DNA from 4 places in the Paenibacillus sp. VCA1 genome. Region 4 is predicted to be linked to each of the others. Evidence: a T-box and tRNA genes for the amino acid it is inferred to sense, from the RefSeq annotation. Region 4 holds a T-box; the other regions hold tRNA genes.
The links. The T-box of region 4 lies ahead of leuS (leucine--tRNA ligase). A T-box ahead of a tRNA ligase gene usually reads a tRNA of that ligase, here a tRNA-Leu.
Positions count from the first base shown of each region.

Region 1: it has a tRNA-Leu gene. The T-box ahead of leuS (leucine--tRNA ligase) is inferred to sense a tRNA for this amino acid. The anticodon was not compared.
Region 2: it has a tRNA-Leu gene. The T-box ahead of leuS (leucine--tRNA ligase) is inferred to sense a tRNA for this amino acid. The anticodon was not compared.
Region 3: it has a tRNA-Leu gene. The T-box ahead of leuS (leucine--tRNA ligase) is inferred to sense a tRNA for this amino acid. The anticodon was not compared.

Region 1 covers NZ_JAVLSX010000010.1:10,181-14,367, reverse strand. Annotated here, with positions in the region: gene RJP21_RS21765 (carbohydrate ABC transporter permease) at 1-608, shown strand, start outside; gene RJP21_RS21760 (carbohydrate ABC transporter permease) at 609-1,700, shown strand; tRNA gene RJP21_RS21755 (tRNA-Leu) at 1,998-2,082, shown strand; gene RJP21_RS21750 (MFS transporter) at 2,484-3,662, opposite strand.
Region 2 covers NZ_JAVLSX010000005.1:26,448-30,634, forward strand. Annotated here, with positions in the region: gene RJP21_RS11965 (hypothetical protein) at 13-342, shown strand; gene RJP21_RS11970 (hypothetical protein) at 636-851, shown strand; gene RJP21_RS11975 (YhjD family protein) at 996-1,421, opposite strand; tRNA gene RJP21_RS11980 (tRNA-Leu) at 1,633-1,717, shown strand; gene RJP21_RS11985 (hypothetical protein) at 1,874-2,440, opposite strand; gene RJP21_RS11990 (stalk domain-containing protein) at 3,121-3,996, shown strand.
Region 3 covers NZ_JAVLSX010000009.1:209,744-213,930, forward strand. Annotated here, with positions in the region: gene RJP21_RS21125 (MFS transporter) at 1-1,198, opposite strand, end outside; gene RJP21_RS21130 (helix-turn-helix transcriptional regulator) at 1,335-2,177, shown strand; tRNA gene RJP21_RS21135 (tRNA-Leu) at 2,310-2,392, shown strand; gene RJP21_RS21140 (hypothetical protein) at 2,517-2,969, opposite strand; cyclic di-AMP (ydaO/yuaA leader) riboswitch at 2,973-3,120, opposite strand; cyclic di-AMP (ydaO/yuaA leader) riboswitch at 3,563-3,772, shown strand; cyclic di-AMP (ydaO/yuaA leader) riboswitch at 3,876-4,048, shown strand.
Region 4 covers NZ_JAVLSX010000002.1:450,432-454,618, reverse strand. Annotated here, with positions in the region: gene RJP21_RS05730 (class I SAM-dependent DNA methyltransferase) at 1-740, shown strand, start outside; gene RJP21_RS05725 (GNAT family N-acetyltransferase) at 992-1,450, shown strand; T-box leader at 1,560-1,810, shown strand; gene leuS (leucine--tRNA ligase) at 1,911-4,187, shown strand, end outside.

The DNA.
Region 1 (4,187 bases), on a different contig from region 4:
TTGCGGACCGGAGCAGTTATGAGCGGATCGCAAAATCGATTATTTTCATGCCGATGGCCATTTCCTTTGTGGCTGCGGGCGTCATTTGGAAATTCGTCTATTATTACCAGCCCGGCACCGAGCAGATCGGCCTCTTGAACGCGATCGTCATCGCTTTCGGGGGCGAGCCGCAGGCCTGGGTGACCATGCTTCAGCCATGGAACAACTTTTTCCTGATCATCATCCTCATTTGGATGCAGACAGGCTTTGCGATGGTTATTTTTTCGGCGGCGATCAAAGGCGTTCCCGACGACATCCTGGAAGCGGCCCGCGTGGACGGGGCGGGGGAGATCCGCATATTTTTCCGCATCATCATTCCGTATATCTCGACCACGCTGCTGACGGTCACGACGACGATTATCGTGTTCACGCTGAAAATATTCGACGTCGTCATGGTCATGACGGGCGGCCAATACGACACCGAAGTGGTGGCGACGCAGTTCTACCGGCAGTTTTTCATGTACCGCAACTTCGGTTACGGTTCGACGCTGGCGATTGTGCTCCTGATCGCGGTGCTGCCTGTGATCTACTTCAACCTTCGCCAAATCCGCAAGCAGGGGGGATTCTAAATGGCCGGAAGAACAAAGAAAAAGGGCAAAAAGTGGCTCGTCAACCTCGTCCTCGGCATCATTTGCTTCATTTGGCTCATTCCGACCGTGGGCCTGCTGATTTCTTCCTTCAGACCCGCCGCGGATATTCTTCAGACCGGCTGGTGGAAGGTGTTCCCGCATCAGGAATGGAAAACGACGGATACGATCAAGCTGTCCAAAGACGTGGACCTGCGCCAGCCGATCGAGGTGAACGGCAAAACCTACTCCGACGACCAGCTGAAAGCGGGCGTAAAGTCGGGTGACGAGCGCCTCATTTGGGAAAACCGCAGAAGCCGCGAAATCAGCGTGCAGAAGCCGGGCTGGGTGGCCAGCACCACGCTGACGCTCGACAACTACAAAAACGTCATTTCCGGCAAAGAATATACGCTGAAAGGACCGGACGGCAGCGAAACGAAGGAAAAAGGAACGGGGCTTTCGCAAGCGTTCTGGAACACGCTGACAATCGCCATTCCGGCTACGGTCATTCCGATCCTGATCGCTTCGTTTGCCGCTTACGCCTTCGCCTGGCTGCGTTTTCCCGGCCGGAAAACGATATTTGCGGTCATCATCGCGATGCTGGTCGTGCCGCTGCAGGTGGCGCTGATTCCCGTGCTGAAGGATTTTACCGGGCTGGGCCTGAACGGCAGCTATCTCGGCATTTGGCTGGCGCATTCGGCTTTCGGACTGCCGCTTGTCACCTATTTTATGTATAACTTTATCAGCCAGCTGCCGAAGGATTTGTTCGAATCCGCGTTTATCGACGGGGCAAGCCATTTTACCATTTTCAGCAGGCTGATTTTGCCTTTGTCCGTGCCTGCGCTTGCTTCGATCGGCATTTTCCAGTTCCTCTGGGTATGGAACGATTATTTGGTGTCGCTCATTTTTATCGGCAACCAGCCGGCCGTGCAGGTGATGTCGATGAAGATCGCCGACCTGGTCGGCTCGCGCGGAAACGACTGGCATCTGCTGACCTCGGCCGCCTTCATCTCAATGCTGATGCCGCTGGCGATTTTCTTCCTGCTGCAAAAATATTTCGTCAGAGGTTTGATGGGCGGTTCGGTAAAAGGATAAACGGGTAAAAAGGGACGAAGTTCCCGCCAAACTGTAAATCGGAAATGATAGTGCACTTGCGTTTTGTATCATATGATCAGAAACACGGGCATGTCCGGAAGCGCCGCCGGAACGGGGGGCTTTGCGGATGTGCCTGTTTTTATTAGAGAGGGATGGAGCATTTGCGGAGGACAAGGTTGGCTATTTTTATTCTTAAAAACTTTTTGACGAAAAATGCTTGACGCTGATAGGCTTGTCATGGTATGATCTATCTTGTCGCCGCGAAAGAACACTTTCGACGAAGACGATGACCGATATGCGGTCGTGGCGGAATTGGCAGACGCGCACGGTTCAGGTCCGTGTGGGCTAACCCCCCGTGGAGGTTCGAGTCCTCTCGACCGCATCACAGCAACAAAGAAAAAGCTCTTGAATTCATCCTTGCGATGATTCAGGAGCTTTTTTTGAATATATGGAATCTGCCAAGTGACACGCATGACCTTAAGAAAATTTATAATACCCAATTGGCAAAAACGAAAATACCAAATCCATCTTGAACGCACTGTTGCAAGGCTTGCCGAACTGTTCAAAATTTCGGATCCGCAATTCTTCGATATCACGAATGTTGACGCCGGGAATGGGTTGATGAAGGGAGGCAGTTCCCGTGCACCGTATACCGACAAGTCCCGCGGAACACGAAACTGTATAGTTCGACGACAACCAAACCCGGCGAGTAATAACAAAACACCAGTAAGCGGCTGATTACGACTATGATCATCCGCTTACTGGTTTTGTTTAAAAAAATGGTCAAACCGTCTGTTCTTCCTTCGATGATAATAAACGACGGGTTGCGATTACGGCTATTCCAACAAAAACAGCCGTTATGCCGATCAACAAGGAAGTACCGCCTGCGGGATACAGGACGCTGCCGATCATCGGCGCTGCCGCCATGCCGAGATAACGGATAAAGTTATAAACTCCCATAGCGGTCGCCCGCTCTTGAACGAATTCCGCCGACAGCAAGGTAGGCATTGCAGGCATCGCCAGTCCACTCACGAACCCGGTCAGCATCAAAGCGACGAGCAATAAAACAAGAGAAAGCTGGGCAGCAAAAATGAAAATGACAAGACTGATTATAACAAGCGAACCGGCCAAAAACAGCGCTTTAACAGACCCGATCTTGGCTTGAAGCTTCCCGCTCAGTTTACTCCCGGCAAGATTGAAGGCCATTAGCGCGAGCGAAAAAAGGCCGATTTTTGCAGCACCCAAGCCGTATTGGGATTCCAATATCATAGGGAGGAATACAATGAACGTGTAAAAGACGTCATACAGAACAAAACCGCTAATTAAGACGACCCTGCCGGTTTTGCTTTTAAAAATTCGGCTAAACGCCTTTAGCCCTGGCCGCGTTCCTTTGACTGATGAATTTGCCGGTTTGGTTTCCGGTAACATGAAGATGGCAAAAATCATAATGAGAACAGCACTGGCCGCCGCAAAGCCAAAAGCCCCAGTGTATCCGGCAACCGACCCGATCAAGCCGCCGATCAGCGGACCAACAGCAGGAGAGATACCCAGAATCATTTGATACGTGGCCATGCTTTCGGCCCGCTCTTTACCTTCAAATACATCTCCGATCATCGTTGCGGCAACCAAGGGTACAGCGGCCGCGCCGATCCCCTGAAGCACACGAAAGATAAGCAACATGTCAATCGAAAACGAAAACATACATCCTACTGTAGCTAATACATAAATAATCATCCCGGGGATCAGAATTTTCCTGCGACCGTTACGGTCGACGACAGGTCCAAGCACAACCTGCATGACGGCCATCGCGACCGTGAATAAAGTAACAGTGAGGTTGACCAAAGACAACGAAGTTTGAAGATCCCGCTGCAGGTCCGGGAGCAGAGGGACGTATAAGCTTTGTGCAAGAGACACGATGGCGGCAGAGAGGCCAAGCACAAATAAAATCGTTCTTTTGTTCATTGGGAATTTCTCCTTATCATTTTATTTGACTGACTGTCAGTCATTTTGTGAAATAAGTTTATATCTTAGACTGACTATCAGTCAATTAAAAATTTTAAAAAAACGAACAGGAGTGATCCGAATAGTAGATCTTCACATGCCGAATATTTCAAAAAAACGGTCGGAACGCTAACGAGGTTATTCATAGCCGCTGTACAAAGACGATCTGTAGTTTAAAAATTAGCCGGGAGGAGATGAGCCGAATCTTGGCGGAAGCAACGCTTGCCCGTCGTCTTACAACCTACGCCTTGGCTTTTCGGGCTTGATAAGAAGGGTGGATTTGGCAACTCACCTCGATCTCCCGCTCTTATAAAGAAATGGCTCTTTTGTTCAGTGGCACCCGCGTGAGTCTAATCCCTTTTCAAATTTTGAAATTCGAGTATTGACTGATAGTCAGTCAAATAATATAATGATTGCATCTTGTTGACTGGCAGTCAGTCAATGAGTATATTTTAATCAAGAACAGGAGTGAATGAAAAGGAGTCG
Region 2 (4,187 bases), on a different contig from region 4:
GAGGCAGCGAAAATGGGGAAAGAACCGGTAAGCGAGCAGTATTTTGTCGATAAGCTGGCTGCGGCCAAGGATCATTTCGAACGCGCGTTGGATTGCAAGCATACGGAGTTCGATGATCTGTATCCCTACATGATGGAGCATCCTCAATTTTTCTGGTATAAACGTTACGTCGCATGGTCAGAACTGTTGACCATCGTACGTATGTGTGATGAGCTTGACTTTTCCTGGAAGGATTTGTTCGCCCCTCATCAGGTGGAGTATGTTGAAAAACGGGTGATGTCTTCAACCGTGTTGGATTATTGGTTTGAGAAAAACGACAGCAAAGAGCATGCGCAACGCTAGCCTAACCGCATCAATGGGGGATTCAGCCGGCAAGCCGCTGCAAAAGATAGGACCTAAATGAATCCATTTAGGTCTTTTTTTGAAGATTAAATTATAAGTTTCAGAGCGATTGCTTCCTTATATCTTAAGGAAAATTTCCGCTAAGCGCGGTCTGTCTTCCGTGAAAGTACGTCGAGAGACGTTTTCTTCATCTCAGAAAATTGACCTATAACTGCGATCCGACTTTTTTCGTAGCCAAAACTACACTTTGTCGGGTTGTTTTGTGAAATTGCAATAGGAAAGGAGGCGCAACGATGATTACCGACGAACAGCTTAACCACTACCGCCTTTCCGGAGAAATGGTCAGGGTAGTCCGCGACGGGATCGAAGACAATGACGTCAAAGGCATCGTGGTCGCTTGGGATGACAAGCACGTGCTGATCCGCCGCCGCAACCGGAAGGTGGTCAAGCTCGACCGGAACTATATTTACCAGCCGGTGGACGAGCCACGCATCCATCCCGAATCATGATTCATGATTCATGCCAGGATGGATATAACATGTATGTATGGCCGCTTGAACGATCGGGAACGTTCTGTCTGAACGGACAGTGCGATTCCCGCGGTGGAAGCGGCTTTTTTTGGGTAATTCGGGAAGCTGCTCCAAAGGAGCCCCTTACAGTGCGGAAACGGGCGATGAGGGAAGGGGATCTGGCGAAAAGCCGTTGGCGTCGGTCTCCGGGCGAAGCCCTAAATAAGCCTTCATTCGGGCCATCATTTCGCTGCGGAAGGCCGGCCACAGGATGTTCATTTCGCCCGTATACCCCCTGCAGACGTATTGGGCGCCGATGCCGCGCTCGTCCTGGCTTATTTCATAGACGCGGATTCGGCGGCTTTTGAATTCCCTTTTGACGCCCGATAGCAGCATCATGGCCTGACGATCTCCCCCGGCCACAACTTCCATGTACAGCTCCGGAGTTTTGAATACGCCGCTTTCTTCCATAATGCGAAGGTCCCGTTCAAACACTTTATGGATGAATTGCAGCAGAAGGTAGCTTTTGATCAGCGACAGCTCGTCGCGCGTTATGCCTGGAACAGACAATCGGATCACCGCCTTTATGCGAACTCATGTTCCTATTCTATCCCGTTTGCCGCGTTTTTATCAATACTTTTTGCGCTGGCAGTTGCTTCCGTTTCGTTCTTCCAAACAAATATAAAAAAATGTTGACTATAATTTTGATCCGTGGTATGATCTATCTTGTCGCCGCGAAAGAGTCGGAAACGATGAAATCAGCCAAGCGATAAATACATATGCGGTCGTGGCGGAATTGGCAGACGCGCACGGTTCAGGTCCGTGTGGGCTAACCCCCCGTGGAGGTTCGAGTCCTCTCGACCGCATCGATTAAAAACAGATCCGTAAATTCATTTACGGATCTGTTTTTTTATATCAATGACAACCTTATTAAAGCACTGGCTCAAAGAAATTTTTAATAAGGGTTTTTAATCAGAATAAAGAAAAGTCCCGAAGGCTGTTCTATAAACCGAAGAAAACGGTTAATTAAAAGCACTAAGCGGTCCGCTTTGTAAAATCTTATCCACATCCTCGTATCCAGGTGGGTAGGCGAAATTGTAACGTGCAGGAATTGCAAAAACATATTTATCGTTATGACCCAATTCGCTCGGTTTGAGAGCTGCTGCACCAATAAAAAATTCTTCCCGTAGAAGAGAGTCCCACTGACGGATTGTAAATACCATAATGGGTATATCCTGCCTCGGCGTTTGTGCGGTCCATCGAGGATCTCGAATCGAAAGGATTGGCCCCGTTTCCATAGACTTTTCCCTTATGTTTTTGTCCATTACGTTGCCTTCCCAATGACGATCTACAATGGAATAACCTTTCCAGCTTTCGGGTAGAGAAAACTGAAAACCGTATTGTTTATTCGAATACACGATAGAGTTTGAATCCGTGGATGAAGGGGGTGGATTCGGGCTTTGAGTTGGCGTTTTTGTTGGTTGATTTGCGGCTTCGGTTGGTTGGGATTGGAAATTTCCATTGTCTTTATTCGTGCAACCTGCTAATAAAATCATGGTGATAAGAACTAGAACAGGAAGCTTAATCAAAAACCGTCACCATCCTTATGGGATCAAAATTTCTAAAATTACAGACGATAACGAAGGTGGATCGTGTTATCTTCACTAAAACCTTCACTCCTATCTCGGGTGAGCAACAATAAAAAAATGATCTGTTTCCGATCAGTCTGTAGAGATGCTTTATGAGGGGGGAGATGGATTTTGTTATTGCGATACCTTAAAGGTGCCGGCAGTTCATTGTTTATTGGAATCCTGCTCTTTTTATTTACGGTTATGTTCAATCGTGATTATATCAAAACCCAACTTTTATTTGTCACATTGTATAACTACATTTTTTGTTTGCTTGGAATGATCTTATTCATTGTTCTAACAAAAACAAAAATAGGATCTAATCATTGGGTTGGTTCAATACTGTATATACTCTTGGGATTCCTTTCATCATTAAGCTTTCCTCCCCTTTATTATATATTTATCGCAGGATCTTTCGTTTTTTACTTCGTACAACTGACAAAAAATAATTTATTGTCTGCGATTTTGGCTTTCTCCGGCCCCCTTTTCTTGGTTGTTCTCTTCTTTGTGATCTGAAAAAAAGCGTAAAATCGTTATGACGCGACCACGCTTCTTTGCATTGTTATTCTTTTGCCCATTAATGTAACCAAATAGAAAATATAGTGTTATAGTTTTGATGACATGAAGTAGGGAGGTTCATGATGCTTAAAAAGTGGATTGCATGCTTACTTGCCTCGGCGTTATTGGCAATGCCTATGACATCCGTGACGAGCTTTGCCGCGAAAAATGCAATAAAGGATGTGACCATTTTTAACGGTCAGATTCATAACGGCCGCGTGCTCGTTCCGCTACGCGTGGTCTCTGAAAACCTGGGGGCCAAAGTGGAGTGGTTTCAGCAAGCCAAGGAGCTCAAAATTGTGAATGGCAATACGATCATTCGGCTGGGTGCCAATTTCGACATTGCCATTGTTGAAACCCCGCCACCCGCCGATGATCCAGCCGCTCCGCCTCGAAAATATATCGAGCTAGGTACGGCTATGCAAATTATAAAAGGGACAACTTATGTACCGTTAGCATTTGCCGGCCAGTCGCTTGGGGCGAATGTTGCCTGGAACAATGACTCGAAACAAGCGACAGTGACACTGAACGGAAAGCAGCTTTTTATTCATATGGAACAACCGGCCTTGAACATCCCCGAACAGCAAAAAATCCCGGAAGCGCGTTTGAAGGCATTGTCTGATAAATTAAACGAAGCAGCGACGCTATCGTCGACCAAAAACGCGAGAACACGCTTTAAACCTTACTTCACGGAGAAACTGATCCAATCCATGATTCAAAAAAAGGGATTGGGCACAGCAAACACTTATACAACACCTATCACTTTTCCGGAATATATCAGTCCGACGAAAGCTTTCCTTTCCCAGTCTGTCGTTTTGGCAAACGGCTTAACGGGCGAAGATCAGTATATCGAGGACCGGACGATCGCCCTTGTGTATACGAAGGGAGTATGGAAAATCGACAATGTTAGCACCAGCGGTAGGGTAGTGACGGCAGGGTTTGCAAAAGATCCGATTTGATAAAACATCGTCTTATTGAGCCATTCCCAAAGCTGGACCCATGTGGAACGTCGGCGGGGCTATCGGTGCGCGGCTGCTTATTTTAACATGAAGAGAAAGACCATCATTTCATCGTTTGAATGGTGGTCTTTCTGTCTTTGTAGCTATTATGGCTTCTACACATTAAGCTTCCTTCCAAGAGATGAAAAGGA
Region 3 (4,187 bases), on a different contig from region 4:
CGGCCCCGGTTTGTTCCTGGGGGGCGGCGCCTATAACCGCGGTCATGAGCGCTGGGATCGTAAAGGAAACGCCCAGGCCGATCAGGAACAGGCCGATCAAAGGGACGGCGTATCCGGAGCCGTAAACGATCCGCAGCTGCATGAATGTTCCGATGGCTGCTAGGAGGAACCCCGACGTCATTGGGATTCTGGCGCCGATCCGGCTGACGACGCGTCCGGTGACAATCGGGTTGAAAGCCAGCGGGACCGTCATCGGCAGGAGAACCAAACCTGCTGCATGCGCCGTTAGTCCGAGCGTTTGCTGAAAAAAGAGCGGCATAACGAATAAAACGCCCGACAGTCCGATGTTGACCGCCATGCCGGCGAACATTCCCGCCGACACGGTGGCGTCACGAAACAGACCAAACGGAAGCAGCGGGTCCGCGCCTTTCGTTTCCGCCCGCACAAACAGAACGGCGCCGAGGAGCGCCAGAACGAAAGCGGCCATTACGACCGGCGAAGCCCACCCGTAAACAGGTCCTTCCATCAGCGCGAAGGAAAGCGCGGCGATGGCCGTCACCGCCGTCCACTGCCCCGTCCAATCCAAGCGCCGCCGCTTGCGGGCCGTTTCGGCGCCAAGAGGCAGGACGATGGCCAGGCCGATGACGGCGAGCGGCACGTTCAGAAGGAAGATGCTCCGCCACCCGAACGAATCCGCCAGCAGGCCGCCGACGACGGGGCCGGCAGCCATGGCGATCCCGGTAACCGCAGCCCAGACGCCAAGCGCCCGGGCACGTGCGGACGGTTCGGGAAACGCATGGGCAATCAGCGTTAGCGAAGCCGGCGTCAGAGCCGCTCCTCCCACGCCCAGGACCGCGCGCAAGGCGATCAGCATGCCAAGCGAAGAGGCGGCCGCAGACAAGGCCGAAGCGGCCAAAAACAAGATCAGGCCCCCGACATAGACCCGGCGAGCTCCCAGCTTGTCGGCGAGTCCGCCCATCGAGAGCAGAAAACCGGCAAACACGATCGTATACGCATTGACGACCCATTGAAGGCCGGAAATCCCTCCGCCGAGGTCGGCGCGGATCGCAGGCGGCGCGACGTTGACTACCGTCGTGTCCAGCAGCACCATAAAGTATCCGAGCGACAATCCGGCGATCAGCAGCGCTTTCGCCAGCCTCCTGCGGCTGCCGGTCTTGATTTGCATTGCTTTTTCCAAAGGCGATCCCTCCAGTAAGGCAAAATCGGCATCATCGCCGTTACCGGGAAAGTGTATAATGGTTCATATCATGGGACTAGATGAGGGTTTATCCTAGGAGAAATGATCCTAGGTAAGCCGGGACGGGGGAAGAAACGTGAGGGAACAAGAGGATCGTGAACGCCATCGGGAGCTTGCCCAGTTTTTGCGGACGCGGCGCGCCCGCATGACGCCGGAGCGGGCCGGTTTGCCCGCGGAAGGGAGGAGGCGGACTCCGGGACTCCGGCGCAGCGAGGTGGCGCTTCTTGCAGGCATCAGCGTCGACTGGTATACGTGGCTGGAGCAGGGCCGAAACATCCAGGTGTCTTCCCAGGTGCTGGAGAGCATCGCGCACGCCCTGCAGCTGGATGCCGACGAAAAAAAACATCTGTTTCTCCTTGCCTTGCAGCAGTACCCTGCTGCATCAACGCAGGCTGCCCCGGAAATTTCGCCGGCGCTTCAGCGGTTTCTTGATCTGCAGGGAACAAGCCCGGCTTACGTGACCGACCAGCGTCTGAATATCGTGGCATGGAACCGGATCGCCAGTATGCTGTACGGCGGGTATGAAACGATGTCAGCGCGCGAACGCAACTCCGTCTGGCGTACGTTTACTTCCCCGGATGTCCGGGAACTGCTTCGCGAACATTGGGAATCGCATGCCCGGCACCGGCTGGCGCAGTTTCGGGCAAGCTACGCCAAATACGCCGGCGATCCATGGTGGACGGACATGATCGGGGAATTAAGCCGCACAAGCGAAGAATTCAGGGCGTGGTGGCCGCGGCATGACGTATTAAACGGTCCCGAAGGGGAAAAAATCAATTATCATCGGGCTGTTGGCAAGCTCACATTCGAGCAGGTCTCGTTTATCATGTCCGATGAACCGAATCTGACCGTTACGCTCAACGTTCCAGCGGCGGACGGCGATACCGTCGCCAAGTTAAGCAAGCTTTTAAAGGAATAAGCGGGCTGGTTTTACACCCCCTTTTGCCGCAAGAAGAACTTTTGCCCGGGATCTGACCCGTAAAAAGGAATAAACTATTTACATTTCTTAATTATCGGTGTATAATAACAGAGTTGCTGAAAAAGTTGATGCGCGGTAGTGGTGGAATGGCAGACACGCTATCTTGAGGGGGTAGTGGGCGTACGCCCGTGGAGGTTCGAGTCCTCTCTACCGCATTTATAATCAGAACGACGAGAAAATCCCTGTTTTGCAGGGATTTTTTGTTTTGTTTCGGTTTTTTTACGTCGTCACGATGCGTTCAGGATTTTGCAAAAACTGTAGTTTTTTGCGGGCTCCGCTTCAAAATAATGAGACATAGGCTTCGGCCATGTTCATTAAAATGCTGCGCTCCACCTGTTCGCCCGCAGCTCCCAGACCTCGGCCGCTCGTGCCCGAAAGTCCTTGAAGGGCGTCGCACAACAGATGGAGCCTTGCCAGATGGAATGGGCGCAGATTTGAAATCAAGCCGGTTTCGATGCTCGAAACGCTTTTGAAATTCCTATGCAACACCTGTTCGAACCATGAAGCCCACGCGGTCCAATCTACCGGCCGGTTCCTTTCGTTGAAGTACATTTCCCCCCAGCCGCAGCCTCCGCTTGTCACAATCCGCATCAATACCCTGTAATGATCACCGAAACCGCAAAAGGTACCCGCGTTCTCTTTTGTTAGATGAATTACGAACAACTCAATGGCATGCAGGCGAATCGTCCCCTGGGCAGCCAGTGGCTCCGTGTCGGATTCGGTATGAAGCATAGATTTCTCTCCTTTTGTCGCTTACGGAGTTAGCTGCCGGATTCGGGCCAGGAGAAGCCCTACGCAGGTTGCCCTGCGATTCACCCCGCGGCCTTGGCGGCCGGATGGTTCCCCCGTTTCCCGGGTAGCGGGAATTCAGCGCGTGATTGTTTAAAGGTACTAGGATTTCAGATTTTTACCTCCTTGGATTTTTGCAAACTCCTCAAGTAATTGGCATTTATAATAACGGACGGCAGAGCGTTTGTAAAATGAAATGTAAATCGTGAAAGGCCGGGCTTTGCCGAAATCGGACCGTGTCGATGGCAATCTGGCGATGACGGCTGTTTTTCTCCCGTTTTCTCATTTTGCCACGGTTCTTCGTCTGTTTGCGAAAATAGCTTGCGTACATAATAAGCCGGAAAAGGCAGGCCGCTTCATCAAACGTCAAAAACAAGAAAATAGAGAGCATGCGAGAGTTTAACGGAGATAAATGCTTTTGTAAGCGATAACCTGCTCATTAAGGCCGCCATTTTACGTGAATAGCGATTTCGCGCTGCCTTTACATGCCGATACGCGCAGGTGTATGATTCAAATCGTAATTCAACATGTTTCCATTTTTTGAATCGCTGAGTTTCCGTTCGTTTAGGAACGGGAATCGGGGGAACCAATCGCGCGCTCCCGTCGTCCGGTGTGAGAGTCGGACGGCAGGCAGGCCGCAGGGGTGAATCCCGTGACCGGATGCCATGGATCCGCCATCACGGGTAGAGCGACTCTCACCGCTCGAATCCGTCAGCTAACCTCGTAAGCGTCGTTTGGGAGAGGAATGATGAAACTTGTGATCGATGCAGATCGACCGCAGGGGACCTAATGACCTCTGTGGTTTTTTGTTGCCAAAATACGAAAAATAAGCAGCTTATAAAAAATGAAACGTCTTTAACGCTGAATTCCGGCTTCGGCCGGAAGCGGGGGAACCAACGCGCCGTATGCATCCAATTTGCCGATGGCGCCGGGGTGAATCCCTATGTCCGAAACGGACGAGGGAAGGGCGACTCTCACGCCCTAATCCGTCAGCTAACCTCGTAAGCGTATAGGGAGAGGCCCCATTTGTCGTGAGCATATATTCATGGCTTTCTTTGGTCATGGATTTTTGAAGCCGCGGGAAAGATCCTCTTTCCTGCGGCTTTTTCCATTCTATCGGAACGTAAAAACCGCTGAATCGCCGTTTCTGTTATTGCAAGA
Region 4 (4,187 bases):
ATGATCAGCTGATGGAGGACATGCCTTATCCGGATTGGCTCCGTTTTGCGCGGGAGGCCTGGGAGAAACATGGGAGCATGCCCAAAAGCGTCGTCGAGCTCGGCTGCGGCACCGGCAGCATTACGATTCCGCTCGTCAATTCGGGCTTCGAGGTGACGGGCATCGACCTGTCCGCTGATATGCTGTCCGTTGCCAGACGGAAAATGGAAAGCACGTCCAAAGGGAGCAGGCTGTTCCGCGAAGGCTCCATCCGTTGGGTTCAGCAGGATATGCGGGAATGGGAGGTTCCGGAACAGGTGGATGCGGTCATTTCTTTTTGCGATTGCTTCAGCTACCTTACCGAAAAACGGGACGTCGTTTCCGCGTTCGAGCATACGTACCGGGGGCTGAAGCCCGGAGGCATTTTCGTGTTCGACGTGCATCACCCGAACACCATCATCCGTTATGCCGAAGAACAGCCTTTCGTTTGGGATGACCGGTCGGTATCGTACATATGGACCTGCGAGCTGGATGCCTCCCGCTGCGAAATCGAACATCACTTGAGCATTTTCGCGAAGGAGGAGCAGGGCGGTTTATACCGCCGGTTCGAGGAAACGCATGTACAGCGCGCCTATGATCCGGAATGGATGAAAACGGAGCTGGTCAAGGCCGGTTTCCGGGATGTGAAATGCTTCGCGGACTTTCAATGGGCGGAGCCCGGAGACGATGCCCAGAGGCTGTTTTATGTCGCGGTCAAATAGATTTGCTGCAAAAGGATAACACGAGCCGGCCGTCGGAAATTACATTTCCGGCGGGCCGGCTTTTTTGATTCAAAAGGTTTATGTTCCGTCATCCCCGCAAGCTTCTGAATCGGTCTTGAAGCTGCGGCCCTATTTACAGGGTTAATCTGGATGGCCGTTATGCTGCGCCCGCTATTCGCTTGGGAGGAAACACGGAAGTCCGCGCCGAATACATCGTCGAACGGATGACGGAAATAAGAGGAGGAGCAGGCATGGCAGAAAACGCGGGAGAAGTTACGATCAGGGAAATCCGGCCAACCGATGATCGCGACGTTTATTGGCTGAACGTGGATTTCAACCCTAATTTTCGTACGTTTTCGGAAGAGAGAGTCAAGCGGCGGATCGAAATCATCGCAAGCAAAACCAAAGACGTCGTTTTTGTCGGCGAACGGGACGGCAAGGTGATCGGATACATCCACGGAAGCCCGTATGAGCTGCTTTTTTCGGACTCCCTGGTTAACGTTTTGGGGTTTGTCGTTAAAAAGGAGCTTCGCAATCAGGGAATCGGAAGCTTGTTGATCGGAAGGCTTGAGCAGTGGGGGAAGGATAACGGATATTCCGGGATAAAGCTGCTGTCCCATCCCAGCAGAACGCAGGCCCACCGATTTTACGAAAACCGCGGCTACGTTTTTACGAAGGACCAAAAAAACTTCATCAAAACTTTCGGCTGACGCACGGCATTTGCCTTTAAGCGAAGGAAGCCCGAAAAAGCGACCGGATTGACTATAATTCGCGTTTTATATATAATATGACTTAATGTTTAGCAACAATTTCATGATATTTACGGCAATGATGAGGGGTAGTAGTTTCGGCGGTGTCACCCAGAGAGCCGGCGGTCGGTGCAAGCCGGTTGACGAAGCGGAATGAACTCGCCTCGGAGTCATGGTTGGAACGGGGGACGGATTTGGCCGGTCCCTAGCGTGAACAACCATCGTCTCACCTCCGTTAAGGGTGCAAAGGGAGTGGGAAGCAAAGCATGTTTTCCCGCTAACTAGGGTGGTACCACGGGAATCAAACCTCTCGTCCCTAGCGCGAATACGCTATGGATTGCAGAGGTTTTTTTAATGAGATTCTAGCGAAAGATGCGGCGCATTCAGCGTCCGCCTGACTGTAAGAGGGGGCAATGAGTCAATGAGTGAAAACCAGCAGCAGGCTCAGGGGTATCATCACCAGTCTATCGAGCCGAAGTGGCAAAAGTATTGGGATGAACACCATACGTTCAAAACGGGAGAAGAACCGGGCAAGCCGAAGTTTTACGCGCTCGACATGTTTCCGTATCCGTCCGGCGCAGGCCTTCATGTAGGCCATCCGGAAGGTTATACGGCTACCGACATCGTATCCCGTTATAAAAGAATGCGCGGCTATAATGTGCTTCACCCGATGGGATGGGACGCGTTCGGCCTGCCGGCCGAGCAGCACGCGCTTGATACGGGCGAACATCCGCGCGATATCACGGTAAAAAACATCAACAATTTCCGCCGCCAGATCAAATCCCTCGGCTTTTCCTACGACTGGGACCGGGAGATCAGCACGACGGATCCGGAATATTACAAATGGACGCAATGGATTTTCATCCAGCTGTACAAAAAGGGCCTCGCCTATGTAGCGGAGCTGCCTGTCAACTGGTGCCCGGCCTTGGGCACGGTGCTTGCCAATGAAGAAGTCATCGACGGCAAAAGCGAGCGCGGCGGGCACCCGGTCATCCGCAAGCCGATGCGGCAATGGGTGCTGAAAATTACCGAGTACGCCGAGCGGCTGCTTGAGGATTTGGAGGATCTCGACTGGTCCGAAAGCATCAAGGACATGCAGCGCAACTGGATCGGCAAATCCAAAGGGGCCGAAGTGAATTTCGCCATCGAAGGACATGACGGCCATCTGACGGTGTTTACGACCCGTCCGGACACCTTGTTCGGCGCGAGTTATTGCGTGCTGGCTCCCGAGCATGAGCTCGTAGCCGACATTACGACGCCGGAGCAGCGGGAAGCCGTCAAAGCGTACCAGGATCTCGCCGCGCGCAAAAGCGATCTGGAGCGCACGGATCTTGCCAAAGACAAAACCGGCGTATTTACGGGCGCTTATGCCGTCAATCCGGTCAACGGCGCGAAGCTGCCGATCTGGATCGCCGATTACGTCCTCGCGGGTTATGGAACAGGCGCCATTATGGCGGTTCCGGGCCATGACACGCGCGACTGGGAATTCGCGAAGCAATTCGGTCTGGACATCATCGAGGTTGTCAAAGGCGGCAACGTTCAGGAAGAAGCTTACACCGGAGACGGGGTGCATGTGAACTCCGGCTTCCTGGACGGACTGGGCACCGAAGAGGCGATCGCCAAAATGATCGCATGGCTTGAAGAGAACGGCAAAGGCCAAGGGAAAACGACCTACCGCCTGCGCGACTGGCTGTTCAGCCGCCAGCGTTATTGGGGCGAACCGATTCCGATTTTGCATCTTGAAGACGGAACGATGAAAACCGTGCCTGAGGATCAGCTTCCGCTGATGCTGCCGGACATCGACCAAATCAAACCTTCGGGAACCGGGGAATCCCCGCTTGCGAACGTAACCGAATGGGTGGAAACGGTCGATCCGGAAACCGGCATGAAAGCGCGCCGCGAGACCAACACGATGCCGCAATGGGCGGGCAGCTGCTGGTACTACCTGCGGTTCATCGATCCGCACAACAAGGAAGCGCTCGTCTCGAAGGAGAAAGAACGGGAGTGGATGCCGGTCGACCTGTACATCGGCGGCGTCGAGCATGCGGTGCTCCACTTGCTGTATGCCCGTTTCTGGCATAAGGTGCTGTACGACCTGGGCGTGGTCAGCACGAAGGAGCCGTTCCAGAAGCTGGTCAACCAGGGCATGATCCTTGGCACGAACAACGAAAAAATGAGCAAATCGCGCGGCAACGTCATCAATCCGGACGAAATCGTCGAAAACTACGGCGCGGACACGCTCCGTATCTATGAAATGTTCATGGGGCCGCTGGAAGCGACGAAACCATGGAACGAAAACGGCGTGGAAGGCGCGCATCGCTTCCTGTCCCGCGTCTGGCGCCTCGTCGTGAACGACGACGGCAGCCTGAATCCGAAATTGACGGACGGCGAAGGCGGCGACGACTTCAAACGCGTATGGCATAAAACGATCAAAAAAGTGACCGAAGACATGGAGCATATGCGCTTTAACACGGCGATCAGCCAGCTGATGATCTTCATTAACGATGCTTACAAAGCCGACGCGCTTCCGCGCAAAGCGATCGAGGACTTCACGCAGCTGCTGTCCCCGTTTGCGCCGCATATCGCCGAAGAGCTGTGGGAACGTCTCGGACACGAGGGATCGATCACGTATGAGCCATGGCCGACTTTCGACGAAGCATGGACCGTGGACTCCGAAGTGGAGATCGTCATCCAGGTG